DNA from 3 places in the Oceanobacillus sp. CF4.6 genome. Region 3 is predicted to be linked to each of the others. Evidence: riboswitches for the same ligand, from Rfam matches in the RefSeq annotation. Region 3 holds a riboswitch; each other region holds the start of a gene.

Region 1 (10,999 bases), on a different contig from region 3:
CCATTTTCGTATTCTCGGTAATCGTCGAGCGGACATCTTCCAATGTAATCGTCCCATCGCTTTGTAATGGTATATATTTTAATGCTGCGCCGGTTGCTTTTGCCGCCTGCTGCCATGGAATAATATTGCTGTGATGCTCTACCTGTGTAATGACAATTTCATCCCCAGCTTTTAACGTGTTACGAGCATAGCTGGTTGCAACTGTATTAATTGCTGTCGTTGTACCACGGGTAAAGATTACTTCTGCTGTACTCCCGGCGTTTATAAACCCACGAACCTTTTCACGGGCCCCTTCGTATTTATCTGTTGCCCTGGTCCCTAACGTATGAACACCGCGGTGTACATTTGAATTATCTTCACGGTAATACTTATTCACAGCCTCAATTACGGTGACCGGTTTTTGTGATGTCGCTGAAGAGTCGAGATATACTAAAGGATGTCCATTGACTTCCTGATTTAAAATTGGAAACTGCTCTTTAATGGCTTGAACATCCATTAATTAACTTTCCTTTCAATTACTTGAGTCAATTGTTTTCTAATGGACTCAATCGGAATTTGAGATACAACCGGATCAAGGAAACCATGAATAACAAGGCGTTCTGCTTCTTCTTGTTTCAATCCGCGGCTCATCAGGTAATACATTTGAAGAGGATCTACACGACCTACAGATGCAGCGTGACCTGCAGTAACATCATCTTCATCAATTAATAGGATTGGGTTAGCATCGCCACGTGATTTTTCACTTAACATCAATACGCGTGATTCCTGCTCAGAGTTAGACCCTGAACCACCATGCTCAATTTTTCCAATTGCATTGAAAATAGTTGTCGCACTGCCTTTCATAACCCCACGTTGTAAAATATAAGCGTCCGTTTCTTTTCCGTATTGACGAATGCTAGCTGTAAAGTTCTGTATTTGCTTACCGCGCCCAACAGAAACCGCTTTTGCTTCTGAAGTCGAATTGTCTCCAAGCAGATAGGTAATGTTTTCTGAAACTGTATTTCCGTCATTCATTTGACCCAGTGCCCAGTTGATTTTTGTATCACGATGACCAACTCCACGACGGTTTACATAGGTTGTTGTTCCAGCAGCGAAATGATCCACTGCACCATAGGCAACCTGTGCATTATCATGTGCAAATACTTCGGATACAATGTTTGCTACTGTTTCTTGCTCATCATTATGGGAAATATAGTTTTCCACATAGGTTAGGGAGCTTCCTTCTTCAGCTACAACGAGAACATGGTTGAACAATGCTGTTTCTGGGTTTTCCTGCCAGAAAATAGCTTGTAATGGTTCTTCAACTTGAACGTTTTTTGGAACGTATACAAAAATTCCACCGTTCATTAATGCTGCATGAAGTGCAGTTAGACGGTTTTGATCTACTGCTACTGCATCTTTCATGTAATATTTTTCCACTATATCACTGTGTTCGTTCATCGCAGTAAAAATATCCGTGAAAATAACGCCTTTATTTTTAAGTTCTTCATTTAATGTATTATATGCTACAGATTGATTACGCTGAATCAAGAGATTCTCATTCGCATTTCCTTCATCAAAATACGCTTGCATTTCTGCAGGCAGATCTTTTATGGAAGAGATTTTATCTCCTTCTGTAAATTCGTGCTTAAAATTACTGAAATTCCAATTACCGATTCTCGTCTTATCCGGTTTTGGCATCTCAAGTGTGTCTGCCATTTCTAAAGCACTAAGACGTAACGAGTTCATCCATTGTGGTTCATTACGAGCTTTGGAAAACTGGTCGATATAATCTTTATCAAATGGAAGCTTAGTTTCTACAGTCATATTACCCCTCCTACATTACGCGTTTTGTTCAACTGTTTCGTCTTCGATGCCTAGTTCATCTTTGATCCACTCATAACCTTCTTCTTCCAGACGTTTAGCAAGTTCAGGTCCACCTGACTTCACAATACGGCCTTGCATCATAACGTGAACAAAATCTGGTGTAATATAGTTTAGCAAACGTTGGTAGTGAGTAATAATTAAGCAACCGAATTCTTCGTTGCGCATTTTATTAATCCCTTTGGAAACGACTTTCAATGCATCGATATCCAAACCGGAGTCAATTTCATCCAGGATTGCAATTGCCGGGCTTATTTGCATTAATTGAAGAATTTCATTACGTTTTTTCTCCCCACCAGAGAATCCTTCGTTTAGATAACGTGTTGCCATGCTTTGATCAATTTCCAGAAAATCAAGATCTTTATCTAATTGTTTAATGAATTTCATTAGAGAGACCTCATCGCCTTCTTCGCGACGGGCATTAATTGCGGAACGAAGGAAATCTGATGTCGTTACACCACTGATTTCACTTGGGTACTGCATTGCCAGGAAAAGTCCTGCACGAGCACGTTCGTCCACTGCCATTTCCAGTACGTCTTCTCCATCAAGAAGAATGCTTCCTTCTGTAACTTCATATTTCGGATGACCCATAATTGCAGAAGCAAGTGTTGATTTACCAGTTCCGTTAGGTCCCATAATAGCGTGGAATTCTCCACCTTTTATCGTAAGGTTTACACCTTTTAATATCTCTTTGTCTTCAATGGATACATGAAGATTTTTAACTTCTAAAACTGATCCTGACATAAAACATACCTCCAAATACTGTATTTTCTAGTAATCAAATGAATTTACATCCATTCTCAATTTAGTCTCATTCCAATCTTAAAGCATTTCAAATTAATAATCAACTCTTTTAGATTAGCAGAAAATCGAGGATTTCTTCACTTTTGATATACTCTCTAATTGAAAATAGAGAATGCTAATTAATGTGTTCCTTACTATTCTTTCCTGTTACCTTTTTTCTATCGTATTAAAAAAATACTGATGCTCCTATGAGGAACATCAGTATTGTATTTCATGTATTTATTTAGGGAGTTGACCATCCATATTAGAGGATAATTGTTTTGCCTCTTTGTATTCTTCATCGCGTTGGCGTTCAACCTCAATACGTTTATCAAGCTTTCTTCCGTATTCCTCATAGTTGACATGTCGTGATTGAGTCATTCCTTTTTGCATTTCAGAAGTATACTTTAAGTCTATTCCACTATTAATAGTGAACCATCCCTTTCAAGTTTTTAACTACATTAATGTTACCACAAAGACGATTCCCTTAACAAAGCGGATATAAACCCCTTTTCAAGGAAATAGACCGATATTTGGTTAAACCATAACTCCAAATAGATTGTTTACATAAAATACGGATAAATAACTAACATTTCCTCTGGAATCCTCATTATTCAGTTTTCAATTAATTCTCTCCACCTACAGGAACTACGGCACCCTTGTAGTTTTCGATAATAAAGTTTTGAATTTCTTCTGATTGAAGTACTTCAATCAATGTATTTAAAGCTTCATTATCTTTATCTTCAGATTTGGCAGCAATAATATTTACATATTCTGATTCTTCGCCTTCAATGAATAATGCATCATCAAGTGGACTTAAACCAGACTCTATTGCATAGTTTGTATTAATGACAACAAGTGCTTCTTCTTCCGAATTGTAATATTCAGGTAAGAAAGCTGGATCGTAGTCAGGAGAGAAACTTAAATTTTTAGGGTTTTCTGCAATGTCTTCCATGGTTGCTTCTGATTTCTCGACACCTTCGTCAAGTGTAAGTAATCCTTCAGCTTCAAACAAGGATAGAATTCTGCCATGGTCAGACACAGAGTTACTCAAAATTACTTCTGTACCGTCTGGAATCTCGTCAATACTTGTTATGCTTTGTGAATATACACCCATTGGTTCAACATGTATGCCACCAATCGATTCAATTTCATAACCAGTGTCTGCAACCGTTTGGTTCAAATAAGGGAGATGCTGGAAATAGTTTGCATCGAGGTCACCACTTGCAAGGTCATCATTTGGAAATACATAATCCTGATATTCTTCAATATTTAAGGTAATTCCTTGCTCTTCAAGCAAAGGTTTTGCTTCTTCAAGAATTTCTGCATGGGGAACACTTGATGCACCTACAGTAATCTCAGTAGTTTCTTCTGTTCCTTCTTCCGTAGTTCCGTTATCGCTTCCGGTGTCAGAATCTCCTCCACCACACGCAGCCAATAGTAGTACAAATGCTAATGATAATAATGCTAGAATTTTTTTCATCTTTTTCTCTCCTTCTATGTTTTTATATATTTGAAATGGGCATCTGCCTATATACAAATCAATTATCTTTTATCCACTTTATTAGTAATAAAGTCCCCAATAAATTGGAAAATAAATACGATAATAACAATTATAATTGTACAAAGAAATACAACATCAAAGTCTCTTCGCTGGAATCCAAAGTAATAGGCGTAATTTCCAAGTCCACCGGCGCCAATGACACCGGCCATTGCAGTATAGCCGATTAAAGCAATTGCTGTAACCGTAAGTCCTGAGACAAGGGCAGGCATGGATTCTGGAATAAGTACCCGTAAAATAATGGTGCTTGTCTTTGCCCCCATTGATTTCGCCGCCTCGACAACACCTTTATCTACTTCTTTGAGAGCAATCTCAACGAGTCTCCCATAAAATGGTGCCGAACCGATAATTAGGGCAGGCAATGCTGCATTTGGTCCGCGTATGGTTCCAATCAAAAAATCAGTAAAAGGAAATAACAATAAAATCAATATAATAAAAGGAATAGCCCGAAATATATTTACAAATGCTGCTACGATTAAATTAACATAGCTATTTTGCCAAATTCCATCTTTTGTTGTCAGATAGAGAAGTAGCCCTAAGATGAGGCCTAAAATACATGTCCCAATCAATGCCAGAATTGTCATGTAGAATGTTTCATAAGTAGCTACCCAAAAATCCTCTATATCGATATTCGGAAATAAATTAGTTAGCATCTCGGATAACCTCCACTTCTACTGAGGTTTCTTCCTGAATAAAGCTTACTGCCTTATTAACTTCCTCAATTTCACCTTTCGCCTGGACAAATAATGTACCATATCCGCCAGCCTGAGTTTGTGTTATTTTCCCCTGCAATATATTCAGATCGATATCAAACTTTTTCGCCAATTCACTGATGAGGGCTTGATTTGTAGTTTCCCCAAGAAAATGCAAGCGTAGAATTTTCCCCTCGTTACTATACGTATCGATAATATTCGATATATCATCATCTTCACTACTGGATCCCATAATTTGTTCCACAAACTTCTTTGTAACTGGCATTTTCGGATGTGTGAATACCTCTAGCACTTGCCCTTGTTCCACGACTTTCCCTTGCTCCATGACAGCAACCTGATTACAGATTTTACGAATAACATGCATTTCGTGAGTAATTAAAATGATTGTCAAACCAAGCTTCTTATTAATATCCATCAATAAGTTTAAAATGGAGTTGGTCGTTTCGGGATCTAATGCAGATGTTGCTTCATCACACAGCAATACTTTCGGATTGTTTGCAAGTGCACGCGCAATACCAACACGTTGTTTCTGTCCACCACTTAACTGGGATGGATATGCCTTTTCACGTCCACTAAGCCCGACGAGATCAATTAGCTCTTGCACCCGCAAAGAACGTTCCGCTTTGGATGCGCCTGCTATTTCCAATGGAAAGGCAATATTATCTTCAACTGTTTTTGACCAAAGCAGATTAAAGTGTTGGAAAATCATACCCATTTCCTGGCGTGCAAGCCGTAGCTGTTTCGTATTCAAAGCCGTAATCTCCTGGTTGTCGATGATAACTTTACCTGCAGTTGGTTCTTCCAGTCGGTTTAGCAGGCGTACAAACGTACTTTTACCAGCACCACTATATCCGATTACGCCATAGATTTCGCCTTCTTTTATATGAAGGGTCAAATCGTCAACAGCTGTTATATTTTTCTTATTTAGAGCAAAGATTTTACTTAAACCCTCAATTGAAATCACTATTTATCCTCCTAATGATTCACATTTAATCAACAAAAAACGTCCATCTGCTCGAGAACAGAAAGACGTAATAGTTTACATAAAGTCTCACGTTCTCTCATCTGTCAAAGTACTACTTTGCAGGAATTGGCACCTTTCAAATTTAAATTTGAAGGTTGCCGCGGGTTCAAAGGGCCAGTCCCTCCACCGCTCAAGATAAGAGATAGAAAATATTAAGTTTTGAATCAGTGAGACTATAGTAGCACGGTGAAATATTCATGTCAATATTAAATTTTTGTATCTTTCTATTATCCTTAGCTTTTCGCAAACAACTCAGGCTTATACTTTATTAAATAACTATAGATATTGCCTGTCGAATGGAAGGCATAGATTTTCTCCTTTATTTGGCTGTCTTCCTTAATTAACAGGCATGGGACACTTTCTATTTTATTCTCAATCATAAATTCCGGGTTCAAAGACGCATTCATTTCATAAAATATGTTTTCCTGATGAACCGCTTCAATTTTTTCAAGCATTGCACGTGCAACACTGCATGTTCCACAAAATGGAGTATAAATATAGAGCAACATTCGGTCTTGTTTATGCGTTTCTTCTGTAATAGTTTTCACCTTTTACCACCTTATACCTTTGCACTAAAATAAAAATATGGGATGGACGGAAAAATGTTTGCTGAGTAAAGCACTCGCAAGAATCTTCTCAGGTGTTGCAGCTACTTCGCGGTATTCACTGCTAACATAAATGTGTTCCGCATGTGGAAGTTCGCGAGCAAGTTGTTTCCGTAATTTCATCCCCGACTTATCCTCATCTACCAGTATAAAAACATCCTTCTCATCCAGTTCATATGTTTCCAGTAATTCATCAAATTTCTCCACACCAAGTGTACCATTCGTACAAATAATCGTAACATTGTCGTTGATAATCTTCGCAATCTGCCGTTTGTCTGTCAGCCCTTCGACAATAATTACTTTCTCTGGTTCAGTAGTTATCATCACATAGCACTCCTTATGCAAGCAAGAAAGATGCTTATTTACATCCATTATATGATAAAACTAAGGCTGACTATACACAATTGTGTGCTTTAGTCAGCCTACGGAGCATTATTCTTCGGTTAATTCTTTGTATTGATCAGGTGTAAGTAGTTCATCAAGCTCAGATTCATTAGACGGTTCCACTACAACCATCCATGCTTTCTCGTATGGTGATTCGTTTACAAACTCTGGGCTGTCATCCAACTCTTCATTTACTTCAACTACTTTGCCACTTATTGGAGCATACAATTCAGAAACTGTCTTAACAGATTCAACACTACCAAAGGGCTCATCTACGGTTAGCTCATCACCAACTTCAGGTAATTCCACAAAAACGATATCGCCAAGTTCATCCTGAGCAAATGCCGTAATACCGATTCGTACATTTCCATTCTCTTTTTTAATCCATTCGTGTTCTTTTGAATACAATAATTCCTCTGGTAAGCTCATTCTTATCCCTCCAATAATTAATTCCAATCTAACTATACAATTTAATGCTCTCTTTTTCTAGTCCCTGTTATACTTATTTCCAATTTTCCTGGAATGTTTCTTCTTTGAAACCGACTGTAACAATCTCGCCATCTGTTACAATGGGCCGCTTAATCAGCATTCCATCAGATGCCAATATTTCCGCCATTTCTTCCGTGCTTGCATCCTTGATTTTATCTTTGATACTTAACTCGCGGTACTTCTTCCCACTCGTATTAAAAAATTTCTTTGCCGGAAGATCACTTTTCTCCATCAGATTCATTATTTCTTCTTTTGACGGACTCTCTTCCACAATATGTACACTTGTATAATCGACATTATTAGTTTCAAACCATTTCTTCGCATTCTTGCATGTTCCACAATTTGGATACCAATAAAATGTTAATGCCACCCGATAACCCCCTCATACCACTAAATTGAATTTCATTATATCAAACCCAATGTGCATTAATCCATTATAAGTGCTTTTAGTTAAGCTTCTTTTCGTAATGTTTGCTGATTTATAATCTTCGTAGTTAAGATAAAATACGAAGTAACTACTAGCTGATATCCAAAATCGTGTGCTTCCATCGCCGTCCGGGATCGCTCTGGTGAAGTTGTTGATGCTATGTCAGCTACCCGCGAATGTAGTAATAGTCAGCAACCCTTCTAACTAGCTCTGGGAAATACACGTAGACTTCTGCGGGAGGAAAGGCATAGGTGAGACTCTGAAATGCGTCAGCATGAAGAGGCTCACCAGCCGCCCGCGAAAAGAGAAGTGTATTTCCCAGAGCGGTCGCCGAAGTTCCTGCATACTGATAGAAAACCAGCAGTTACGTCGCACTTTATAGATTTGCCGCAAAAGAACAGCCTTTGTTAAAAAGCAAAAGTCTCTACTAGAACCGCAGAGACTTTCTCATCATTATAAAACGTATTTTTCTTCTTTAATAATTTCTGCTGCAATTTCACGTTTTTTAATTACAACATTTATTGGTGTGTGACGAGTCAATTTACGTAAGGATGACAGCATCGTACGGAGTGTGTCCCCTTCTTCAACCGTTATCAATGTTTCTTTTGCATTCGCTTCAATACGATTGAATGCTTCCTGAACATACACTTGTGTATATAGCAACTTGATATTATTTTTATCTTCTCCGTTTTTACTGATTGCTTTTTCTGTACGAAGGATTGCTGACTCCATATTGTAAACTTCTGCTGTCATATCAGCTAAATTCACAAGAATCTCTTGCTCTCTTTCCAGGTTTTTGCCATATTTTTGTGCAGCAAGGCCCGCTCCAAGGAGAACCATTTTCTTAGCGTTACGCAATAAATATTTCTCTTGTTCCAATGCTTCTGTACCGACTTCTTCGGGCATCATCATCATTAATTCCTCTTGGAGACCTTGTGCTTTTTGCAGCAATGGTAATTCACCTTTCAATGCTTTCTTCAAAAGGGTACCAGGCACAAGCAGGCGGTTGATTTCATTTGTCCCTTCAAAAATACGGTTGATTCTAGAATCACGGTAGATTCGTTCCACTTCATATTCCTGCATAAAGCCATATCCACCGTGCATTTGTACAGCTTCGTCCGCAGTGTAATCAAGTAATTCAGATGCCATAAATTTGTTCATGGAACATTCAATTGCATACTCAGCAATTGCACGAGCTACTTCACGTCCATCCTTTAACTGTTCGTCAGTCAATGCACCCATACGTTGTTCAAATAGGCCTACCGTACGATAAACAGCACTTTCATTTGCATAGATTCCAGCAGCCATTGTCGCAAGTTTTTCCTGTGTTAATGAAAAACTTGAAATTGGCGTATTGAACTGTTTGCGCGCATTCACATATTTAACAGCTAATTCTAGCGCACGTTTCGATCCACCTACACCACCAACTGCCAGTTTATACCGTCCTACGTTAAGGATATTAAATGCAATTACATGCCCACGACCCTTTTCTCCAAGTAGGTTCTCTACAGGAACTTCAACGTCCTCTAAAATCAATGTACGGGTTGAGGAACTCTTAATTCCCATTTTCTTTTCTTCAGCTCCTGTTGAAACGCCTGGAAATTCACGTTCTACAATAAATGCTGAGAAATGTTCGCCATCGATTTTTGCATAGACAATAAATACATCTGCAAATGCGGAGTTTGTAATCCATTGTTTCTCACCATTTAATACATAATGTGTTCGTGCTTCATTAAGTTTTGCAGTTGTTTTTGCACTTAACGCATCAGATCCAGAGCTTGGCTCAGTCAATGCATATGCTGCTAGTAATTCACCCGTTGCCAGTTTTGGTAAGTACTTTTCCTTTTGCTTATCATTTCCAAAAAATACGATTGGCAGTGATCCGATTCCAACATGGGCACCATGAGTGATTGAAAACCCACCTGCGCGTGCAAATTTTTCAGTAATCAGTGATGAACTGATTTTATCCAATGCTAGACCACCATATTCCTCTGGCACATCGGCACCTAATAACCCCAAATCTCCTGCTTTTTTTAGAAGTTCAACAGAGTAATCAAATTCATGATTTTCAAGATGATCTACTTTAGGCAAAACTTCTCCAATTACAAAATCTTCGGTTGTTTTAGCAATCATTTTATGTTCTTCGGTAAAATCTTCAGGTGTTATGATGTCATTTCCAGTCAGATCCTCAATTAAAAACGCGCCACCTTTAAATAATTTTTCTCTTGTTTCACTCATGAAAATCTTCCTTTCTTATATAGGAATTTTATTTTAATTTCATTTATAATCCATCTTCAACATTCCGTTTACCTTACAGTAGTTCAAAAACCCCTGCTGCTCCCATACCTCCACCAATACACATTGTTACAACACCAAATTGTTCATTTCTACGCTTCATCTCATGCATAAGTGTCAATGTCAATTTCGTACCCGTGCATCCAAGTGGGTGACCAAGTGCAATTGCACCACCATTCACATTGACTTTATCCGTATCCAGATTGAGTGCCTGAATGACACGGAGAGACTGTGAGGCAAATGCTTCATTTAATTCAAACAAGCCGATATCGGATAGTTCCAGTCCAGCAATCTTTAACGCCTTTGGAATGGCTTCGACCGGACCTACACCCATAATTTCAGGCTCTACCCCTGCTACAGCAAAAGAACGAAATTTCAGTAATGGAGTAAGTCCTTCTGCTTCAGCCTTCTCCCGATCCATCAAGAGTACGGAAGCTGCTCCATCACTCATCTGAGAAGCATTTCCCGCCGTTACGGATCCTTTTATATGAAATGCAGGCCGTAATTTAGCAAGAATTTCGGTTGTCGTTCCCTGCCGAACTCCTTCATCCATTTCAAATTGGAAACTTTTTTCTTCAATCTTATTATCCTTACCTACCACACGCTCTGTGACTTCGACAGGAACAATTTCATCATTAAATTTACCGCTTTCAATTGCTTTTGCCGCGCGCTGGTGACTCTGTACTGCGAACGCATCCTGATCTGCACGGGAAATCTCAAAACGATTTGCTACTTCTTCTGCCGTATGCCCCATACCCATATAATAGCCAGGGGTATCCTGCACCAATCTCGGATTCGGCTTTATTACATGCCCTCCCATTGGTAGTAGACTCATAGATTCTGCCCCGCCTGCGA
Region 2 (10,999 bases), on a different contig from region 3:
GATCGTAAAGAGGCTGAGCTGTTGGAGAAATGGCTCACTGAATTCCGTGAAGAATCAAATGGAAAGGGAGCTATGTATATTAGTGGTCATGCACACACCGTAAATCTCGAACGTGTGGAAGGTGTTCCATATATGGTTACAGGACCTGCTGGGAAGGCTCCTTATGGTGCAGCAGATAATGGCGGTTTCTATGCATGGACATTATTTGGAATTGATCCTACTGCTGTACCTGATAAGGCAATCGGTCCAGACAGAGCGTCAGAGCAAAGCAATGTGAAGGGCGCAGAATGGATTCAGGCAGAGGTTCGCCCACTGCTAGAATCAATTACACTGCACGCACCTAAATCTGTTGCAATCGGTGAAACTATTTCTATTGAAGCAACTGGCCATCAGGCTGGAAATCTGGATTTCCCTTTACGCTATCCAGCATCTGTAACTTGGGAAGGAAGCAATAATGTCTATATTGGCTCAGGAAAAGCAGCTGAACGAGCTGAAAAGTCTGGGAGCTATGCAGCTGTTTTCAATCCGGCAGATGGAAAGCTTAAACCACTGAAAGCAGGAGAAATCACATTAAAAGTAACATCAAATAACGTAAGCGGTGAACAGCAAATTACGATTCAATAGGAATATATTTTTAATGAAAATACGCAATTCTCTTTGATGAATTGCGTCTTTTTTATACATGGAATATGGTTTATTAAATACACGAATGCATTATCGATAAAAAGATAAATATAGCTGCAATCTTACTATTTACAGAGTAATTATATGTATAGAATACTAGGATGCATACGACTTGTTGAAGGAAAATATGAAGCGGGATGGATATAGGAGAAAATGCTTTTGGAGATATAAATGTTATCCAAAAAAATTGCTAATGATGACTGTGGTACTTATTCCGAATATAACTTTGGGTAATAATCCTGTCTCATTTTTTCCATGAGCTTTTAATTTGTCCTAGTAATTTATGACTAGTATAATAGAATTGTAAACGTAATCATAAGAGGAGGAATTTAAATGGGTAGATTAGATAATAAAGTTGCAGTAATTACTGGCGGTGCTGGTGGTATAGGGAAGGTAACAGCAGAAAAGTTTTTGAAAGAAGGGGCTAAGGTCGTTTTAGTAGACTTATTCAAAGAGCCATTAGAGGAAGCGAAGAATGAACTTAAATCATTCGGTGAAGTATTAACGATTGAGGCAGATGTCTCCAAAGAGGATGATGTAAAGAAATACGTTAAAGAGACGGTTGATCAATTCGGAAAAGTTGACGTTTTCTTTAATAATGCAGGTATTGAAGGAAAAATAGCTCTATTAACTGATTTAGATGTGGAAGATTTTGATAAAGTAATCAATGTAAATGTCCGAGGAGTATTTTTAGGGTTGAAGCATGTATTGCCAGTCATGAGAGAGCAGGGATATGGTAGTGTAATTAACACTTCATCTGGAGCCGGATTGATGGGTACTCCTAACCAAATTGCATACGGTGCTTCCAAGCACGCGGTGACGGGGATGACTAAAACTGCGGCATTAGAAGTTGCAGATGCAAATGTTCGAGTGAATTCTATTCATCCGTCACCAGTGAATACAAGAATGATGCGTTCCATTGAAGAAGGAACAATTCCTGGGAAGGGTGCAGAAGCAAAAGAAGCATTTACTCAAATTATCCCACTTGGACGCTACGGAGAGTCGGAAGATATGGCAAATCTGGTTCTGTTTCTTGCTTCAGATGAGAGTGCATTCATCACTGGTTCACAATATCGAATTGATGGTGGGCTAGGTGCTAAATAGTTTGATAGAATATTATCTGAAGTAAAGGAGTGGAGTATAGTAAAGTAGTATATTTTCCTCCTGATTATGAAAGAAGGTTACCATTTCGTTCAATAGGTGGTAACCTTCTTTCTATTTATTTTACTCTTCTATACTAAACTTCCCTACTGAAAAAAATGAAAAAAGTAAAGTGGAGAGAAAGGATGAAATTGGCTAACTAGCCCTCGATGGAAGCACGGGGACGGTTCTCCTGCTTCCTTTTTATTATATAGGAAGCAAAAGAACCGTCCCCGTGCTTCTCGACTAAATAATGATTGACTTTTTGAGCAGAACAAGGTAACTTATATACAATTACATAAACGTACTTCTTATCAAGAGAGGTGGAGGGAAATTGGCCCTTTGATACCTCGGCAGCGGGCTCGTAATGAGTACTGTGCCAATTCCGTCAGACAGTTGTCTGGAAGATAAGAAGAGGACATCGGATATATCCACCCTCTTCTTATTATTATAGAAGGGGGTTTTTATTTTGGTTCAACAAACATGAGTCTGTATAGCTTAAAGTTGAGTATTGCGATGTGTTTAATAATTATTTGAGGAGTTGTTATTATGACAGAATACGGTGTGTGGATTATTGTTTTAGCAGTTGGATATACGTTTGCGCTTATAGCAGCCGGGCAAATTGCAAAGCGGCGTTTGACTAAAAAGGACAGCTATTTTGTGGGGAACCGAAATTTTAACAAATGGATTGTTGCGTTTTGCATTACTGGATTATTTTCCGGTTCGACATTTATATCAATTCTGGAGCTTTCTTACTTAAGTGGTATTTCCGCGATTTGGTATGGTCTGGCAGAAATGGTTCAAATCTTTATTATCGCTTTACTGATTATCCGATCTTTCCGGAAAAGAATGCTTGTCACTGTTTCCGGACTAATTGGTGATAAATTTGGGAGAACGGCAAAAGGGTTATCTGGTGCCATTACTGCATTTGCCTTTCCGATGTGGTCGGTTGCGACTGCAATCGCATTTGCTTCCGCTTTCCATGTGTTCACTGGTATTTCCTTGAGTTTGTCTGTAGCATTTACTGCCATTTTACTTTTCATTTATTTGCAGGCTGGCGGTATGTGGTCCATCGCCTTTACACAGACGATGAATATGGTTTTGTTTGGATTGATGATTACAATCGGTATCATTGCCTTTTTCATTAATCCGGGAATTTCCGGTTTGGCAGCATTAAATGTGGAGCGTCCCGAAATGTTTGATTTTGGCAGCGTTGGTTTGCAGGTAATTGTCGTCTGGTTCGGTACATTTCTCGTAAATGTCATTCTGGCCCAGGCCGCTTTTCAGATGGCACTTTCATCCCGAACACCGGAAGAGGGACAGAAAGGCTTGATTATGGCTGGTTTTATGGCGATTCCTTTTATCGTTGGTGGTGTTTTATTCGGAATATCGGCAGCGGTAGTCGTACCGAATGCATCGACAGGTCTCATAGCGATTCCGTTGTACCTGATGGAGGTTCTGCCTGCTCCACTCGTAGGAATATTCTTTCTCGGTGTTTGGGGTTGTGCGCTCGGATGGGGTGGCCCATGCCAGTTCTCCGGTGCAACAAGTTTAGGACGTGATGTTGGCAGTGCAATCAAGCCGACAGCATCTGGAGAACAACTTATCAAATATACAAAAATTTCCTTACTACTTTTAACTGGACTTATGATTCTATTTGGTTTAATGCGAACAGAGCAATCCGCATGGTGGAATGTATTTGCCTGGACGATTCGAAACAGTGCCACGTTCGCACCGGTTGTAGCAGCTTTATTCTGGCCAGTCGTGACAAAACGTGCAGTTGTTGCATCGTTGTTTACAGGCTTTACAAGCGGTTTGCTGTGGTATTACTTGGGTGGGTGGAATCCCCAAGAATTTTATATGAACGTACATCCGGTTTGGGTCGGAAGTTCCATTAACATCCTAACGATCACATTGGTGACACTTACCGATAACAAATCAGAGTGGATTTTTAGAAAAGCAGATCGATTTGGCTATTTAGCGTTGACTGCAGGTCTCTTATTTACAATTACAAATGTCCTCTATTTTAATACGTTCTATCAAAATGGATTATTCGGTCTATTTATGTTTGCAGCTATTTTGTCTTATTTCATTGCAGCAATAAGATTTGTTCGTCCGGTTGAAGCACAGGGTGTTCGGAGGGAGACGGCTGCAGTTTAACTAGTAGGAAGCATGGGGACGGTTCTCCTGCTTCCTTTTTGTTATATAGGAAGCAAAAGAACCGTCCCCATGCTGCTGAATTCTGATAGTTTGAAAAATTGTTGTTTACTAAATTATCTTGCTATGGTATGATTTTTTTAATTTGCTGTTGTCGTTTTTCGACAATATTCGCGTAAAAGGGGGTTCAATCATGAAGTATTATTTAATTTTTATGTTAACTATTATTGCTCTACTTATTTCAGGGTGTGGAGATTCGGTAGCGAGTTCAAAAGAGGAAAAGTTATCACTCGTTTTCGCAACTACGATGGATGATTCAGGTATCGATAAAGATATCAAGGAATTTTTCGGTAACAAAATAACTGAATTAAGTGATAATACCATGGAAATCGAATTTTTCATGGCTGGTCAATTAGGTGGAGAGCGTGAGGCTTTAGAACAAATGAACATGGGGGAAATTGATATCGGGTATAGCGTATTGCAAGCTGAATTGTATTATCCCGATTATAATGCCATTTCGATTCCTTTTTTATTCCAGGATCTTGATTCAATGAGAGAATTTATGGACGGGAAGGTTGGAGATGAAATCAAAGAAATTGCAAAAGAAGTAGGCGGGATTATTCCAATGGGACTTCATGGTTATGGTGCGCGTTGGACGACCTCGAATATTCCTTTTTCAAACATTGAGGAATTACAAGGGATGAAAATAAGAATGCCGGAAATAGAGTGGTGGGTGAATGTATGGGCAGAATTGGGAGCACTCCCGACACCAATCGCCGCTACAGAAATTGTATCTGCATTACAGACCGGAACCGTGGATGCACAGGAAAACTTTCTTACCAATATCGCGGGACGTCAAATGTGGGATTATCAGGAATACCTGATGAAAACAGAACATATTCAACTGTTTCAACAATGGCTCGTCAGTGAGGATACGTGGGAAAATAAGTTAACTACAGAGCAGCAAGAAATCGTCACGCAAGCAATTGACGAAACCCTCGCATATGCAGATGAGATTGTTGCAGATAGTAATGAAGCATTTATTGAGGAAATCGAAGCAAATGGCATGGAGATTATTTATCCGGACCAGGAAGAAATGAGGCAAAAAGCACAACCGGCGATTGAGGAAATTATTGAAAATGAATTAGCACCCGGTGTGTATGAAGAAGTTCAAAGAATCATGAACAAGGAATAGGGTTACATTCTTTTAATTAGAAGGAGGGAGAACATGCAAAATCTTTATAAGAAAATGATGGCAGGCGTTACATTTATAATCGAACATGTAGCAACAATTTTATTTATTTTATTTTTTATTGTAGTAATTCTGCAAGTGTTCTTCCGGTTTGTATTGAGTATGCCATTGACCTGGAGTGAAGAAGCTTCCAGATATTTGAATTTATGGTCTGTATTGCTTGGTGCGGCACTTGCAGTCAAATACAAAGATCATTTACGTGTTGATTTAATCGATAACTTGGTAAAAAATTGGCCATACCGGGCACAAGTAGGATTTTATATGTTTACCACGGTTATTTCTGCACTTGTGGCATTGAGCTTTCTAACGGGGAGTATCAAAATGACGATTGATCGCTGGCACATCCCATTAACAATGGTTCCGATCTCTCAAGGGGTCCTATATTTAGCTTTATTTGTTAGTTCGTTGCTCATGCTTTGGTTCTTTGGGCATCAACTAGTTCGCTACATAATGGATTTTAGGAAAAATGAAGGCGGTGATGTAAAATGATTATGGTTATTATGCTACTTACTCTAGTTGTTGCGCTTATCATCGGTATTCCCGCCGTTTTCTCGATGGGAATCGCTTCACTTACATATTTTGTATTAGATCGTGGACTTTTTGAAATTCCTGATATCTTAATTGCACAGCGTACCGTTTTTGGGTTGGATAGTTTTACATTGTTGGCCATCCCTTTATTCCTGTTAGTAGGGAAGGTGATGAATGAATCCAATGTGACGACGCGTTTATTTGATTTTGCAAAAGCTTTGGTAGGTCATTTGAAAGGCGGCATGGGCCAAGTGAACATTTTGGCAAGTGTTATTTTTGCCGGCATGAGTGGATCGGCAACTGCGGATGCTGCAGGACTTGGTGCAGTGGAAATTAAAGCAATGAACGATGCGAATTATCCGAAGAAATTTTCTGCAAGTATTACGGCAGCTTCTTCATTAATTGGACCGATTATTCCACCAAGTATTCCTGTTGTGCTTTATGCAATTATTGCGGGTGTATCTGTCAATAAGCTGTTAATTGCAGGAATTATTCCTGGTATATTGATGGCGGCTGCATTAAGTATTTTTGTAGCCATTCAAGCAACAAGAAATAATTTTCCAACAGAAGCCAGGGCATCGTTGAGAAAAATAGCAAGAACGGCTAAAAAGGCTTTCTTACCAGTATTAACCCCTGTTATTTTAATTGGTGGTGTACTTACAGGCGTGTTTACCGCCACCGAAGCAGCGGCTGTTGGAGCATTGTATGCGATTATTTTATCAACGGTTATTTACCGGACGATTTCGCTTTCTCATTTATATCAAATTTTCAAAAGTACGATGCGTGATAGTGCGGTAATTATGGTTATTTTAGGAGTAGCTAATATATTTGCCTGGATCCTTATAAGGGAGCGTGTCCCGGTTACATTTGCCAATACGATTACAACGATTACAGATAACTACTATCTCGTGATGGGATTATGTCTCGTATTCCTGCTTTTATTAGGAATGTTCCTATCATCGATTGTTTCCATTACGATCGCAACGCCAGTATTGGTTCCACTGATTATGGAAGTCGGAGGAGATCCATTGCATTTTGGAATCATCATGATTGTGGCTTTAATGATCGGAGAGATTACACCGCCATTTGGCATGGTTTTGTTTGCAATTACTAGAGTTGGAGAGTTACCTTATATTGAATTGGTCCGAGGTGTCGTGCCTTATATTATTCCGATTTTAATCATATTAATCGTACTCATTGTTTTCCCATCACTCGTTACGTTTTTACCTGATTTATTCTTATAACGAATGGAGATGAACCTATTGGATAATGAAAAAGTACTTCTAACTGATGTTACCGGTAGAGATGGCTTTCAGATGGAAGATTGGGTTGAAACAGAGGATAAAATTAGTATTATCAATGAGATTATAGCTGCTGGAGTGAAGCGAATCGAGGCAACCTCATTCGTTTCACCAAAAGCAGTTCCGCAATTGAAGGACGCCAAAGAAGTAATCCAACAACTGAATCGCGAAGATGTAAGTATTATTACGCTCGTTCCGAATGTAAAAGGTGCGGAATTCGCATTGGAGTCAGACGTGGATGAAGTCAATGTGGTCGTCTCAGTCAGTGAAACACATAATAGAAAAAACGTAAATAAAACGGTAGATGAATCCATTGAGGGCATTGTTGAAATAAATCGATTCATGAAAACGGGTGGTAAAAAGGTGAATGTCGGTTTAGCTACGACTTTTGGCTGTCCCTTTGAAGGATTATATGAAGTTGACCGGGTCACAGAGGTGATCAAAAAATTAACCGCTCAAGGATTGGACAGCTTTATGCTTGCAGATACGACGGGCATGGCAAATCCATTGCAAGTTTCTGGTTTTGTAAATAGCGTAAAAGATAGCTTTCCAGATGTGGATTATAGTTTGCATCTTCATAATACAAGGGGAATGGGACTAGCAAACGTTATTGCTGGATACGATGCAGGGATCCGAATCTTTGATGCGTCGCTTGGTGGAATCGGAGGATGTCCTTTTGCACCTGGTGCTACCGGAAATGTGTGTTTGGAAGATGTTGCACATATGTTTTATCAGATGAACATTCCGATTGATCCCGATTTGAATCAATTAATAACAGCTTCCAAAAGATTAGAGAAATTATTAGGTTATAAACTACCGGGACAAGTGATGAAGGCTGGTCTATCAACCGATTTGCATCAAGCATAATAAAGGGGAGATATCATAGATGGCACTAGATAAAATCAAAGAAAAAAAACCCTTAGAAGATATAAAAGTATTAGAATTTGGTTCCTTTATTGCAGGCCCTTTTTGTTCTAGGTTAATGGCAGACTTTGGAGCAGAAGTCATTAAGGTTGAATCTCCGAATAATGGGGACGCACTAAGAAATTGGGGATCGTCTAAGTATAAAGGTGAATCGTTATGGTGGCCGATTCAAGCAAGAAATAAAAAGTGTATCACCTTAAATTTAAAGGGAAATGAAGGACAGGAAATAGCGAAAAAGTTAGTGAAGGAAGCGGATATCGTCATAGAAAATTTCCGTCCAGGTACGATGGAAAAATGGGGTCTCGGTTATGAAGATCTAAAAGTAATAAATCCTTCTATTATAATGGTACGAATTTCTGGCTTTGGTCAAACGGGTCCATATAAAGATAAAGCTGGATTTGGGAGTGTCGGGGAAGCAATGGGTGGGCTTAAGCACATCACCGGTTATCCAGATCGGCCACCTACTCGTGTTGGGGTTTCGATTGGTGATTCGTTAACAGCTATGTTCGGAGTGATTGGTGCGCTCATGGCACTTCATCATCGTGATCGTTCACCAGAAAGGCAAGGACAATTAGTTGATACTGCATTATATGAATCTGTTTTTGCGGTAATGGAAAGCAGTTTAACCGAGTATATGAAAGTTGGTGCAATCAGAGAGCGTACTGGAACCATCTTACCAGGTGTTGCACCATCCAATAATTATCCAACTAAATCCGGCAAATGGATTGTGATCGGAGCAAATGCAGATAACATTTTCAAACGATTAACGAAAGTGATGAATATGGAAGAACTATCAGATGATGAACGATTTTTAAGTCATAATGCACGAGGCAAGAATCAGGAAGTACTCGATGCGATTATTTCGGACTGGACCGCACAGTATGAGTTAGAAACATTAACACAAATGCTTGATGATGCAGGAGTTCCAGCTGGTGGTATTTATAATGCAGAAGATATTGCCAATGACATCCATTATCAAATGCGTGATATGATCTTACAAATTACGGACAAAAAACTTGGCGAACTCCACATGCCAGGTATTGTACCTAAACTAAGCGAAACCCCTGGATCGGTGGAATGGACAGGCCCCGAATTAGGTGAACACAATGAAGAAATATATAAGGAACTACTAGGATATAGTGAAAAAGAATACCACAAACTAAAACAAAACGGCATCATCTAACTGAAAAAGGAAGCATGGGGACGGTTCTCCTGCTTCCTTTTTTTGAATTATAGAAAAGAAGACGGTAATTCTCTAAATAATTATGCAGAAGTGTTTTTTACCAATTTATGATTGTTGGCAACCGTTTCGATTGGTGATGAAGCTATGCTTAAACTTTTGCATAAGTGGAGATATAATTATTATCTGCTACTTGCTAAGGATTGCTTGAAAAGAGAATGGAGGGAAAAGCTTTTATTAAAAGCAAATCATCATATGAAATATATTGAGTTGTGAACGAGTGAATGCGTCGTAGTTCTTGGTGTAACTAACTAAAGAAAAGCATTCCCGTGTTATTGGAAGGAAATAAAGGTAACATTAGGCCGCGAGCAGTCTGGACGATGAACCTAATCCTCTGTTCCAAAAATTTCCAGATCCGCAGTCTGAAACAGCGGGTCTGGGATTTTCTTGTACTATTTTCACCATTTCTTTCATACATATAACTTCAGCATCGGTGGGACAGGTCATTTTTCCTAATAAGAGGAATCGGTGAGACTGTAAGATGAAAAGCGGTGCAAAAGGGGGGACTGCATGAAAGCATTTTTTAAAACTAAAAAGTTTTGGATCATTACCGGCGCAATTATTGGGTCTATTTTATTATTTTTTATTGCTTATGTAATCGGGGAATCCGGTGCTGTGGTTGCTTTGGAAGAAGAAAAGGTTACGTATGAGGAACTGACTTCTAGAATGGCGGAATTAGAAGAGAATGTTACAGAATTAGAAGGAAAGATTGCAGATGCAGCATCCACATTGGCAGATACCGCGTCAAAAGTAGCTAGTGAGGAGAAAACATTAAGTGATAGGCAGGATGAAGTTGAAGAGGCATTGGCCTTAATAAGTGAAAGGGATGGACTAGTAGATGAACTTACAACGCTTGAAAGTGAAGTGGACAACAGGCAATCGGATGTGGAAGAATTAGATAGTGAGATTTTAAATAAACAAGATAATCTTGCATCTCTGGAGGGACAGATTCTCGAAAAATCAGGGGAACCGATCAATTTGCTGGCGGGAGAATGGATTGTAGGATTGGACCTCCCTGCTGCTAGGTATCAAGCAAGCGGCTCTTCCAATTTTGTTGTATACAGTGCGGGTGGCGGATTGGTTGTAAATACAATATTGGGAGATAGTAGTGTTGGAGACGGGGACTATGTATTTTTTGCGAAAGACGGATATATGATTGAATCTAGTGCGCCGGCTACTTTGCTGCCTGTTGAATAAGGGGTCGTGAGGGACAGGAACCTTGTCTCAGCTTGATCTGATCTTATGCAGGAGTGATATAGGGTAATCGTGAAATAACCAGCATATCCCTGATCTTGTTATTACATTAAGGGATATGCTGGTTACTGTTTCTACTCTATATCATTTGGCCAGGCCACAGGGAAACTGCTTTTTTCATCTCTCTGGCGGCTACTTTTGTTTGCACCAACTATTTACCATCCATCCCAAAAGAATGCTAATATACAAGTAAAGGGGATGATATTTTTGAGTTTACAAGTCATCGAATTATTTCATAAAGGGAAAAAGGATAAACCAGAGTTATGTGAAGATTTGTATGTATTTAATCAGCATTTTGTTGCAGTGATTGATGGTGCTACCAATATATGGGGGAGGTACATTGGCAATAAATCTCCAGGGCGATTAGCGGCTGAAGTCATCAAGGATGCTATCGAGCAGATAGACGATGAAAAATGTACGTTGGAAGAAATGATTGACTACATGAATGCTAATTTACAAAAGGTATATAAAGAAATCGGGATTTTTGATGAGATAGTGGAAAATCGGACACTTGCCCCA
Region 3 (10,999 bases):
AAAGCACTTCTTCAACATATCCAGCACGAACTACAAAGTCACCGAAATGTTCTCCTTGCTGCCGCTCCTTCGCAAACCGCAAAAAGATGGGACGCAGGGCGTTCAGAATCTCTTCTTCTCCGATATTTTCAAGATAGAGTTTGTTCAAACGACTTCCATTGAATGCACCACCAAGGTACATATTGTATTTACCTGGGGCTTTTCCAATAAAGGCAATCTCGGCCAAAGCGGGACGGGAACACCCATTAGGACAACCCGACATGCGGATGACAATCTCTTCTTCAGTTAACCCAGCCTCATCTAGGATGACATCCATCTTATCCAACAAAGCAGGAAGATACCGTTCCGATTCTGCCATAGCTAGCCCACAAGTTGGAAATGCAACACATGCCATGGAGTTTCTTCTCAAACCAGAATAATGCTTTCCTTCTGTAAGCTTGTATTTCTCAACCAATTCATTGATCTGTTTCTTATTTTTGCTCGTAACATTTGCGATAATCAGATTCTGATTCGGGGTGAGTCGAAAATCTCCCTTATGTACCTTAGCGATTTCACGTAAACCAGTGCGAAGAGAATAGTCTTCAAAGTCTTTAATTCGACCGTTTTGAATAAAGAGAGTCAAATGCCATTTGCCTTCTCCCTTCACCCAACCATAACGATCACCATTCGACTCAAAATGATACGAACGGGGCTCATCAAGATCCCATTCTAATCTTTCATTCAATTCATCTTTGAACCAATCAATCCCTCTAGCATCTATCGTATATTTGAAACGCGCATTCTTTCTGTTTGAACGGTTACCAAAGTCCCGCTGAATAGTAACGACCTTTTCTGCTACCTCAGTTATTTTTTCCGGTGTACAGAATCCAATCACACGGGAAACTTGTGGATATGTTTTTGTATCACCATGTGTCATTCCCATGCCACCGCCAACAGCTACATTAAATCCTATTAGTTTTTCATCTTCCAAGATCGCTATAAACCCAAGATCCTGTGAGAAAATATCTACGTCATTGGATGGCGGAACCGCGATGCCAATTTTGAATTTACGTGGTAAATAGGTATCTCCATAAATGGGTTCATTTTCTTCACGGCTATCGATCACTTTTTTATCATCCAGCCAGATTTCATGATATGCATTCGTTTCAGGTAATAAGTGATCACTCAGTTTCTTGGAACATTCATAAACCTCAGCGTGAACTTCTGATTGCTCAGGATTAACATTACACATTACATTCCGGTTGATATCACCACAAGCAGCAATCGTCGTCATCAAAGCCTCATTCATTTCCTGCATTGTTTTCTTGAGATTCCATTTCAGTATTCCGTGCATTTGAAATGTCTGCCTCGTAGTGAGTCGCAATGATTCATTTCCATATTTATGTGCAAGATCATCCATTTTCAGCCACTGTTCTGGTGTCGATACGCCACCTGGCAAACGCACACGAATCATGAATTGGTAAGCAGGTTCAAGCTTCTTACGACGCCGTTCATCCCTTTGATCCCTATCATCCTGCTGGTAACTACCATGAAACTTTAATAGCTTATTATCGGTTTCTGAAATAGCTCCTGTAATCCTGTCCTCGAGTCCTTCTGCAATTGTTCCACGTAGGTAATTGCTGTCCTTCTTAATGTGTTCCGTTTCATCTAACGGTCCAACTTGCTCTGGAATTTTATTTTTATCCATGCCTTTATTCTCCTTTCCGTATACCTTCTTATTGTTAATATACGTCACGTTGATAGCGTTTCTGTTTGCGCATGTCACTCAAGAATGCTTCTGCTTCTTCATGGCTGAAGCCGCCCTCTTGTTCGATAATTGTGGTTAGTGTAGCATGCACATCATTAGCCATATGTTGTTCGTCACCACATACATAAACATGTGCTCCTTCATCCAGCCATTGATAGATTTCCTTGCTCTTTTCAAGCATCCGGTGCTGAACATATACCTTCTCTGCTGTATCACGGGAGAAAGCCACATCCATTTTCGTAAGTACACCTTCATTGAGCCAGTTCTGCCATTCCGTCTGATAAAGAAAATCTGATTCAAAGTGCTGGTCACCGAAGAATAACCATGTTTTCACCTTAATATCTTCCTCTTCTAGTTCTTCTAAGTAAGATCGATATGGAGCCACACCAGTGCCAGGTCCAATCATGATTACAGGTGTTTCTGTATCAAATGGAAATTTAAAATTAGGGTTAGGGTGGACATATACTGGCATAAGTTCTCCTGGTTGAATACGTTCCGCAATCTGCTCAGTGCATACACCCGCCCGATCACGTCCATGCGCATGATATCTTACTGTTCCTACTGTTAGTTGCACCTCATCTGGATTCGCTTTATAACTACTTGCTATCGAATATAGTCGAGCTGGAATCTTTCTCAGAATCTGAATAAATTCACTAGGTGCAAACGTTTTTGGTGGATAGTCCTTTACCAAATCGAGTAAATCTCTCCCATCGATATAAGCCTTTCGCGCCTCTTCCTGTCCTGATTGTACAAGTACATGTAACGCTTCATTATCGAAAAGCACTGCCGCTTGCTCCAGTAATGGCTTCGTAAGTCTAGTAATCTCGAAATTAGAAAGCAATGCTTCTCTTAACGAACGGATTTCTCCCTGTTTGTTCACTTGAACGGTCTCATCCGGATTCCAGTTCATTTCCTTAATTAACTGGTCTACAAGTTCAGGATTATTTTGCGGTAATATTCCAAGGCTGTCCCCGGGTTCAAATACCAGATTCGATCCTTCAAGAGATAACTCAAGATGACGATTTTCTTTGTTTGATCCTTGCCCACTCAAATTTAAATTATCTAAGATTTCAGCCATATATGGGTTGGTCCTTGTAAAGACCTGTCGTTCCTCCAAAATAGTTCCAGCAGCTTCCTGTACTGCAAGGGAGGATTCACTTTCTTGTGCCTCATATAATACTCCTAAGACGCCCTCTGTCCATTCTGATGCAGGTTCATCAAAATCCAAGTCACAATCGACCCTTGGATACAGTCTTTCTCCTCCAAGTTCCTCTAGACGCTTATCGAAATCCTTGCCAGTCTGACAAAAAAATTCATAGGACTGGTCTCCGAGGGATAATACGGAAAAGCGAACGTCCGTAAGTTTAGGTGCTTTTCTACTATGAAGAAATTCATAAAAAGAAATCGCATTATCTGGTGGTTCCCCTTCTCCATGGGTAGCAGATATAATCAGTAAATCCTCAACTTTTTTTAGATCCTTTGTTTTAAAATCATCTAATGCAGCTATTTTCACCTTTAAATTTTTCTCTTCCAATTTCCGAATTGCTTCTTCAGCAAGTCTTTGGCCACTACCCGTTTCAGATCCATAAAGCACCGTCACTTCCCTGGAAGCAATCTGAACAGCAGGTGGAGATGCTACCGCAATACCATTGGAAGCAGTCTCTCCATTTGGTATCGATTCCGTTACCTGTGTAGCTGCAAGATATCCACCAAGCCAATTTCTTTGTGCTTCTGTTAACGTTGGCAACAGGACATTCAGATTTTCTGTTTGCTCTTGACTAAAAGGACTATTCATTACATTTAACTGCAAAGCTTTTCACCCCATATAAATTTCATTTTTTCCATCCTAACTGTATAACTATTATTTTAGGTACAAAGTATTGTATCCTAAGTTGTTTACTTGGTTTTAAATATAAAAATTTTTCTTCTAAAAAAAGGAAGCTAATTAATCGATTTTTCAGCTTGTATGAAGGCCACATTCCGTTTTATTGAATCCTGACCATCTTCCTGCACGCGAATCCGTAGAATCCGTTACTTTTGATGTACATGGGATACAACCAATACTAGGATAACCTTGATCGTGCAATTCATTATATGGCAGGTTATTTTCCTTGATATAATCCCATACGTCATCCCAGGTCCAATGGATTAACGGGCAAACTTTAATCGATTTAAATTTTTCATCTTTATTAACAAAATCAGTTTTGCTCCTTGATGGCGATTGTTCTCTTCGTAATCCGGAAATCCAAGCAGGTGCCCCACTTAGCGCTTCTTCAAGAGGCTTTATTTTTCGAATGTAACAACATTGATCAGGCTGGCGTTTCCACAGTGCCGAACCATGCTGATTAGCCTGTTCTTCCACTGTCAGGTCAGGTTTTTTTAGTTGAATGCGAAGTTCAGGATACTTTTCCTTTGCTTTATCAATTAAGTCATAGGTTTCCTGAAAATGAAGATCTGTATCCAAAAATACAATTTCAGCATCCTTTTGTACTTTGGAAATTAAATCAACTAATACTACTCCTTCCGCACCAAAACTGCAGGCATAAACAATATCGTCACCGTATGTTTCGTATGCCCATTGGAGAATTTTTGAAGCACCTTTTGTTTGGTCTGTCGGAATCCAGTCTTTATACGGGTCACCAGTAAAATCACTGTACGTAACCGAATAGTTATTCATACTTCATCCCTCCAAGAAAAATAGTTATCGGTTAAATAAAAATAAATCCTCGTTCTATATTATAAGAAGAGGATTTGCTAACTTTACCTTTTAACAGGCTCGTTTTTTCTCTTCTTATCTTTCAGGTAATTCACCTGAAGGAATTGGCACAGTATTAAATCGAACCTGTTGCCGAGGTTTCATAGGGCCCTTCCCTCCACCTCTCGGGATAAGAAATATTAATACAAGTAATTTGATATGAATTATTTGTATTGTATCTTTTAAAAACATGAAAGTCAACAGTTATTTTGTAAAAAATTAATTAATTATAAATATTTAACTAAATTATTTTAGTTTGCATTACTAATCATATGAATCAATTCTTCCATGATAATTGGATATTCTTCAAAGGCATTTTTGATATTCAGACGCTCTGTTCGTTTATGCGCATCGTGTCCATATGGTCCCACGTTTATAACAGGTGCATTTAGCTTCTGCATTTCTTTAAATGGTAAAATATAGCTGTCACCCCAGACCGGTGTGTTTTCTTCAAATGCATTCCAGCCTTCTGCAGTGCCGGAATAACTTACATAGCTGAGATCACATATCCCATTTAAGTAATGAATCCGTTTAATAGGCAAGTTAAATTTTTCTTGTGCAATTTTTGTTACAAACGAAGTACACGCTTCGATTAGTTCATTTCCAGTGGAGTTGACAGCCGGATAGTATGGCGGTGCCAGCAATACAATAATTGCCGGGGCAAGTTCCTGGCATTGAATCATTAGTTTATCGGTAATGCGTAGCGACTTTTCCCGATCATCCCAAGCTTCATTGTAATGAATATCTGCTTTAACATCATTTACATATTCCTTACCCAGTTTATTGGTAGCATAGGTTACTAAATCTTTATAACGAATCACTTTTACTTTTCCAATTGGTTCAACATGATGCCTCTTGCAAATTCGTTCATAGGCTTCATTACACTTTTCTGCAGCCGTTTGCGCTACCTTCTCAAACAAATCAAAGGCCTCTGACGCGCTCCGCTTCATAAGAAATATATTATACAAGGCAGACGAACGGTACGGAGTCTGTGTAGAATAATGCAACCGCAAATCCGTTTGCTGCAAGGTTACAGGAAGTGGTGTCGTCTCCCCGAGAACGGTTTCCTCAAATAAATCATTCCACTCCATCTCTCTTGTCATGAAAGAAGAAATATAAGGGGAAGTCATCCCACTGAGTGGCTCACCTGCATGTGTTTCTTTTCCATAAAATAAAGAAGCAGCGAGTAATTTTCCAATGGATCCTGTGTACATATAATGGGATATATCTGTGGGATCCTGACGAAAAGTAGGTTCACTGTTTAAAAATATTTTATATGTGAATTGATGTTTTTCCTGAAGTTTATCCAGAATAGGAACAGCAAAACGCATTCCCGCTGAGTTTACTTCTTCGTCAGGAACGGTTAACAACAGTAGATTAATTGGCCATTTTTCCACACTTGCTTTTTCAATGAGACTCATATGCATGACAAGCCCCATCTTCATATCCATTGTGCCACGTCCAAATAGAAATTCTCCTGATTCCAAATCTTTTCGTACTTCTTCTTGAAACTCATCCTGTCTCTCCAATAATACTTTCGTAAGTTCCTCTGGTTGCGTAGCCAAAGGTTCCAAAACGCCATATTCTTCTGTATTCACCGTATCAAAATGACTTATTAGACAAATTGTCTCTTTTGCATCGGGGTGTTTATATAATGCCGTTAAAAATTTACGTCTCAAATCAGCAGCATGTGTGGAAAGATAATCCGGGAACTGCTGGAAATACTCCAAGTTCTGAAGCTTGGCACGTAATTTCGCAGGAAATTGTCTCTCCCCTTCTGATAATGTCATACTTTTCCAGCTTACAATTTCATCCAACAAGGTCCGAAGCTTGTCCGGGCGATCCCATCTTAATTCTGCCATATAAATATCCCCCTTTTACAGTTCTCTCTAAGAAGTCGATATTTATTAATTATAACAATAAATATTCTGAATATAAATATATTTTTATGAAGAGCGAAATCTTCTATTATCCAGAAAATAAACTTTTTAATTTTTTTACCCCCTAATACCAACTTTTTTCGATTATTAATATAGAAGAATGCTTTGTTCTGGAAAAATTAATTTTAAGAAAATGGAGATGAGCTAAATGAAGGATAATCAAAAATTTACGTTTGAAGAGGTTTTCAGTCAAAACGAAAAAAGAATACACTATTATATCAATCGCCTTCAGATTCGTGATACTAATGAAGACTTCTATGAAGAAGGACTTTTTGCATTGTGGAAAGCCTATGAAACATACGAGCCGGACAAAGGACCCATGGCAACTTATTTTAATTATTCAATCAAAAACCGATTAATCGATCGAATCCGTAAAGAAAATAATGCGCTAGAAAAGATGGATCATTTTATACGTAATAATAAATATCTTTATGATGATGGTAACTATGCATGTGGATTAGACTCCAATACTTCTATTAAAAATAATAGGGAATTCTTTTCAGCCAATGATCAGTTGTGGGAGCGGTTGAAGAAGCATCTATCTGTGAATCAATGGAAATGGGTTAAATACTATATCATAGAAGATCTTTCTGTTAAGAAAATTGCTGTTCAAGAAAACACATCGACCGAAGCAGTTAAAAGCTGGGGAAAAGAAGTTAGAAAAAAATTAAGAGATAGGGCATTTCGGGAGAAGATCGGCTGGCATATTGATGACAAAAATTGACTTTTGTTAACTGGATTTAAGCATAAATCAAGGAATAACCTTTAGAAGATTAGCAATTCCAAGGCCCTTACTTCAAATAAGGCAATATCGAATCAAGCGTTTTTTGGAGTTCGGTTGCGTGTTTGGCATATAACTGTTTAGCTTCTGGATTATCTGTCTGCAAGGCAAAGTTCTCCATATCTGCTTGTATCTTTTTAAGCGTTGCTGCAAGTAGGGGGCGTTCATTAGGTAGATGCGGTTTCTTCTTACCTTCATATAAATCCACAAAAAGATTGCCACGCGAATCGATTTGAGCTAGAAAAACATTTCTAATATCTTCTGCTCCCTGTTTTTGCACCTCGCCTGATAACCATTCTTTCGAATAACCTAATTTTTCAAGGCTATTTTCAAGTAGCTGTCCATCCATAATCAGGATGCTTGGTCCATGTTCCTGTTCTAATGTAAGACCTAATACGTGCGGCGTTACTGGCTGTTGCTCTGTCTTGAGCATAACACTTAGCTCTCCATTTGTTTCCAATACAGCCATTTCAACATCGGAAAATTTAAAGATTCCCTTCTCTCTTAACAATAGAATTAATTCATTAATTGTCAAAAGATTCTTTTTCAAATCTTTCTCTAGAACTTCACCGTTTTGAATGACAATTGTTGCCTTCCCATCCGTTAAATTAGAAAACATCCGTGACTTCAATCCTGCATATGCGAGGATAATTGGAAAGAGTCCCCAAATAAATAATGACATCAGTCCATTCGAGATTTTAACGTTTTGGTCTACTGACATCGTTGCAGCTATTGAACCGATAGTAATTCCAACACAATAATCAAAAAAAGTAAGCTGTGAAATCTGTTTCTTTCCCATGATCCGTGCCATAACCAACAATAAAAGAAATGAACTTACCGAGCGAATAAGAATTAAAACAAGTTCTGGCACGACACAATCACCTTCCGATTTTTGATATGTAAACTTTTTATATTATAGGACAATCTAGGTATATCCATGCATTTATACAAGGAGATCGGAAAAATGATTAAAAAAGCCAGTATTTATATGATAGTGATACTCCTACTTTCAGGTTGTAGCAACAAAGTCGGTGGTGATTACTTCTTTAACCATATCGATGAAATGGAACAAGCCTTGAGTCAGCCAGAATGGACCGTTATTACACAACAAGCGGAAGAGTTAAAATATATGTATAAAGATAACAAATGGAAGCTACAGCTTATTGGCGATGAAGGTGAGTATGAGTCATTAGATGAAAGTATCGGTAAACTGATTGAAGCAATTAAAGAAGAAGATATCCTAAATGTTCGAATGGAATTAGCAACTATTAAATCATATTTGAATGGAATTTATTCACTATAGTTAGGACACGACAAAAGGCCCAGCAAACCTAATCTATAAGAGCCTACGAAATAAATAAAAAAACTGTTCCATAAGCCTGTACAGGTTTATGGAACAGTTTTAAACAGATAGAGAGATATTTAGTTAACTGGATTCTTTGTAAAGGTATGGTCTGTTGTTAATCCTGATTTACTCCGATTACCGGATGATGTGTTAAACTTTACATCGTCTTTTGCGGACAGTAATTCATCTTTTGCGTCTACTGCTTTATCTTTCACATCCATTACGTCCCCTTGTGCATCCTTCACGGAGGACATAATTTCTTTCGATTCATCCGCTACATTTTTTGATGTCTGTTTGATATCTTTTACTTGAGTATCCAATATGGCCTGGATTTTGTTAATTGCTTCTTTGGAAATATCGGTTGCATTTTGAACTCGGGTAATAAGTGCTGCTCTTGTACCGTTTGGATCTTCTTTAATTGTTGTAGCATACTTGCCAACGGAATCCTTCATTGTTTTGGACGTATCCTTTACTTTCGTACGTGCATTGCTATTAAGAAGAACGAGTGAAGAAGCTCCTGCAACTACTCCTGCAACGATTAATCCTGTTTTGGCTTTCTTTTGTTTTTCTACTGTTGTATTCAATGAAAAAACTCCTCTCAATAATATAATTGTTTTGTGTATTAATGGTTAATTTCCCGTTATGAAGTAAAATAAACATAAATTAAAAAAGAGCTGACGTATTCTTATCAGCTCACATGACAACTATTTAATTCCCCAAACAGCAGCTCTCGACTGCGTTCCTTACATCATATGTTCCGGAATCCCTATTTGAGCAGGCTACTTATGAAACTCATACCCCGTAGCCATGGACATTTCTTTAATATAATTAATTTAAAATATATGAAACATTTCCATTTTGAGTCCGTATGAATGAATAGAGTCTTAGGAATGGAGGTATTTTACATGTCAGAAACAGCGATGGAACTGATAGATGTCAAAAAAAGGATTGGAAAAAAGGAAATTATTAAAGGGTTGTCTTTCACTATCAACAAAGGAGAAGTATTTGGCCTAATCGGACCAAATGGTGCAGGTAAAACAACGACAATACGGATGATGGTTGGATTAATGAAACTCTCTGAAGGCGATGTTCAAATACTTGGTAAAAGTATAAAGACGAACTATAAAGAAGCGGTTCGGGAAGTCGGGGCGATTGTTGAGAATCCGGAAATGTATCCGTTTATGACAGGAGCACAGAATTTAGCTCATTATGTACGCATGATACCAGGAATAACAAAGGAACGTATCAACGAAGTAGTTGCCATTGTAGGTCTTGAAAAAGCAATGAAGGAAAAGGTTGGCAGATATTCTTTAGGAATGCGCCAACGTCTTGGCATTGCCCAGGCCTTATTACATAATCCATCTGTATTAATTTTGGATGAGCCAACAAACGGACTGGATCCAGCAGGCATCAGAGAAATCCGCATGTACATTCGCAAACTGGCAATAGAAGAAAATGTGGCCATTATCATATCTAGCCATTTATTATCTGAAATAGAACTGATGTGTGACCGAATTGGAGTGATTAAAAACGGTGAGCTAGTTGCGATTCAGCAAGTTAATGATAAAACGGAGAAAGATAACTTAAAACAAGTTCAAATCGAAGTCACACCAATTGATCAAGCTATTGCACTATTAAAGAAGCACCATGAAATTGATGCAGTCCAGGATAATAAGCAGTTGACCTTCCAAAGTGAAAAGGAAAAAATTCCTGAACTAATTCAAACGTTAGTAAAAAATGAGGTTGCAGTTTACCAAGTAGGGGTAACCAAGTCTACACTAGAAGATAAATTTTTTGATTTGATTGGAGAGAATACGATTGAGTAATTTTTTTAACCTTGTTTATAATGAACTGACTAAAATTTATATTCAAAAATCAACATGGTTCATGTACATTATCCTTGCTGTAATCATTTTAGGACTTGGTATCATAGCTAACATCTATGGAGAATTCGATGAAGCATATGAACAGGAAAATTGGCGGGAAGCATTACAAGAAGAAAATGAAGTATTAACAAAAGAAATGGAAAAGGAAGAGTTTCTGCAAGTTATTAACTCCAGTTTCATTGAAACGAATAATTATTACTTGGAAAATGATATTCAACCTGCAGGCTATGGTGCTTGGCAGTATGTAATGGAAAATGAGATGTTATTATCCATCGTTAGTCTACTTACGATTATTGTCGCTGCTGGTATTGTAGCAAACGAATTTAGATGGGGGACCATCAAACTTTTACTTATTCGTCCCATTTCCCGGACAAAAATATTAGCTTCAAAGTATGCAGCAGTTCTATGTTTCTCTTTATTTACCCTTTTATTCGTATTGCTGTTTTCATGGATTGTTGGTGCCATTTTCTTTGGAGTCGAAGGATTAAATCCGTATATCGTACTGGAAAAGAGTACTGGTTTGGAATACGTATCGGTAATTGGTG

Evidence for each region. Region 3 has a riboswitch for S-adenosylmethionine ahead of ACHABU_RS09915 (phosphoadenylyl-sulfate reductase). Riboswitches for the same ligand answer to the same signal wherever they lie in the genome.
Region 1: it holds a riboswitch for S-adenosylmethionine, as region 3 does, so the genes downstream of both, ACHABU_RS04000 (methionine ABC transporter ATP-binding protein) here and ACHABU_RS09915 (phosphoadenylyl-sulfate reductase) in region 3, are expected to answer to the same signal.
Region 2: it holds a riboswitch for S-adenosylmethionine, as region 3 does, so the genes downstream of both, ACHABU_RS06455 (sodium:solute symporter family protein) here and ACHABU_RS09915 (phosphoadenylyl-sulfate reductase) in region 3, are expected to answer to the same signal.

Annotation. Positions count from the first base shown of each region.
Region 1 covers NZ_JBIMEX010000002.1:71,912-82,910, forward strand. The annotation lists gene ACHABU_RS03970 (cysteine desulfurase) at 1-496, opposite strand, end outside; gene sufD (Fe-S cluster assembly protein SufD) at 496-1,806, opposite strand; gene sufC (Fe-S cluster assembly ATPase SufC) at 1,822-2,607, opposite strand; gene ACHABU_RS03985 (hypothetical protein) at 2,887-3,027, opposite strand; gene ACHABU_RS03990 (MetQ/NlpA family ABC transporter substrate-binding protein) at 3,272-4,129, opposite strand; gene ACHABU_RS03995 (methionine ABC transporter permease) at 4,192-4,860, opposite strand; gene ACHABU_RS04000 (methionine ABC transporter ATP-binding protein) at 4,850-5,884, opposite strand; SAM riboswitch class I at 5,979-6,086, opposite strand; gene ACHABU_RS04005 (thioredoxin family protein) at 6,178-6,492, opposite strand; gene ACHABU_RS04010 (toprim domain-containing protein) at 6,517-6,873, opposite strand; gene gcvH (glycine cleavage system protein GcvH) at 6,982-7,362, opposite strand; gene ACHABU_RS04020 (arsenate reductase family protein) at 7,436-7,792, opposite strand; gene ACHABU_RS04025 (acyl-CoA dehydrogenase family protein) at 8,303-10,087, opposite strand; gene ACHABU_RS04030 (acetyl-CoA C-acetyltransferase) at 10,161-10,999, opposite strand, start outside.
Region 2 covers NZ_JBIMEX010000002.1:569,991-580,989, reverse strand. The annotation lists gene ACHABU_RS06465 (phosphodiester glycosidase family protein) at 1-624, shown strand, start outside; gene ACHABU_RS06460 (SDR family NAD(P)-dependent oxidoreductase) at 1,018-1,788, shown strand; SAM riboswitch class I at 2,133-2,238, shown strand; gene ACHABU_RS06455 (sodium:solute symporter family protein) at 2,374-3,984, shown strand; gene ACHABU_RS06450 (TRAP transporter substrate-binding protein) at 4,175-5,176, shown strand; gene ACHABU_RS06445 (TRAP transporter small permease) at 5,210-5,722, shown strand; gene ACHABU_RS06440 (TRAP transporter large permease) at 5,719-7,005, shown strand; gene ACHABU_RS06435 (hydroxymethylglutaryl-CoA lyase) at 7,024-7,929, shown strand; gene ACHABU_RS06430 (CaiB/BaiF CoA transferase family protein) at 7,949-9,169, shown strand; gene ACHABU_RS06425 (hypothetical protein) at 9,737-10,423, shown strand; gene ACHABU_RS06420 (hypothetical protein) at 10,688-10,999, shown strand, end outside.
Region 3 covers NZ_JBIMEX010000005.1:103,196-114,194, forward strand. The annotation lists gene cysI (assimilatory sulfite reductase (NADPH) hemoprotein subunit) at 1-1,687, opposite strand, end outside; gene ACHABU_RS09910 (assimilatory sulfite reductase (NADPH) flavoprotein subunit) at 1,722-3,557, opposite strand; gene ACHABU_RS09915 (phosphoadenylyl-sulfate reductase) at 3,705-4,424, opposite strand; SAM riboswitch class I at 4,536-4,639, opposite strand; gene ACHABU_RS09920 (M20/M25/M40 family metallo-hydrolase) at 4,754-6,364, opposite strand; gene ACHABU_RS09925 (sigma-70 family RNA polymerase sigma factor) at 6,591-7,166, shown strand; gene ACHABU_RS09930 (DUF421 domain-containing protein) at 7,234-8,094, opposite strand; gene ACHABU_RS09935 (DUF4363 family protein) at 8,188-8,526, shown strand; gene ACHABU_RS09940 (hypothetical protein) at 8,646-9,152, opposite strand; gene ACHABU_RS09945 (ABC transporter ATP-binding protein) at 9,474-10,394, shown strand; gene ACHABU_RS09950 (ABC transporter permease) at 10,387-10,999, shown strand, end outside.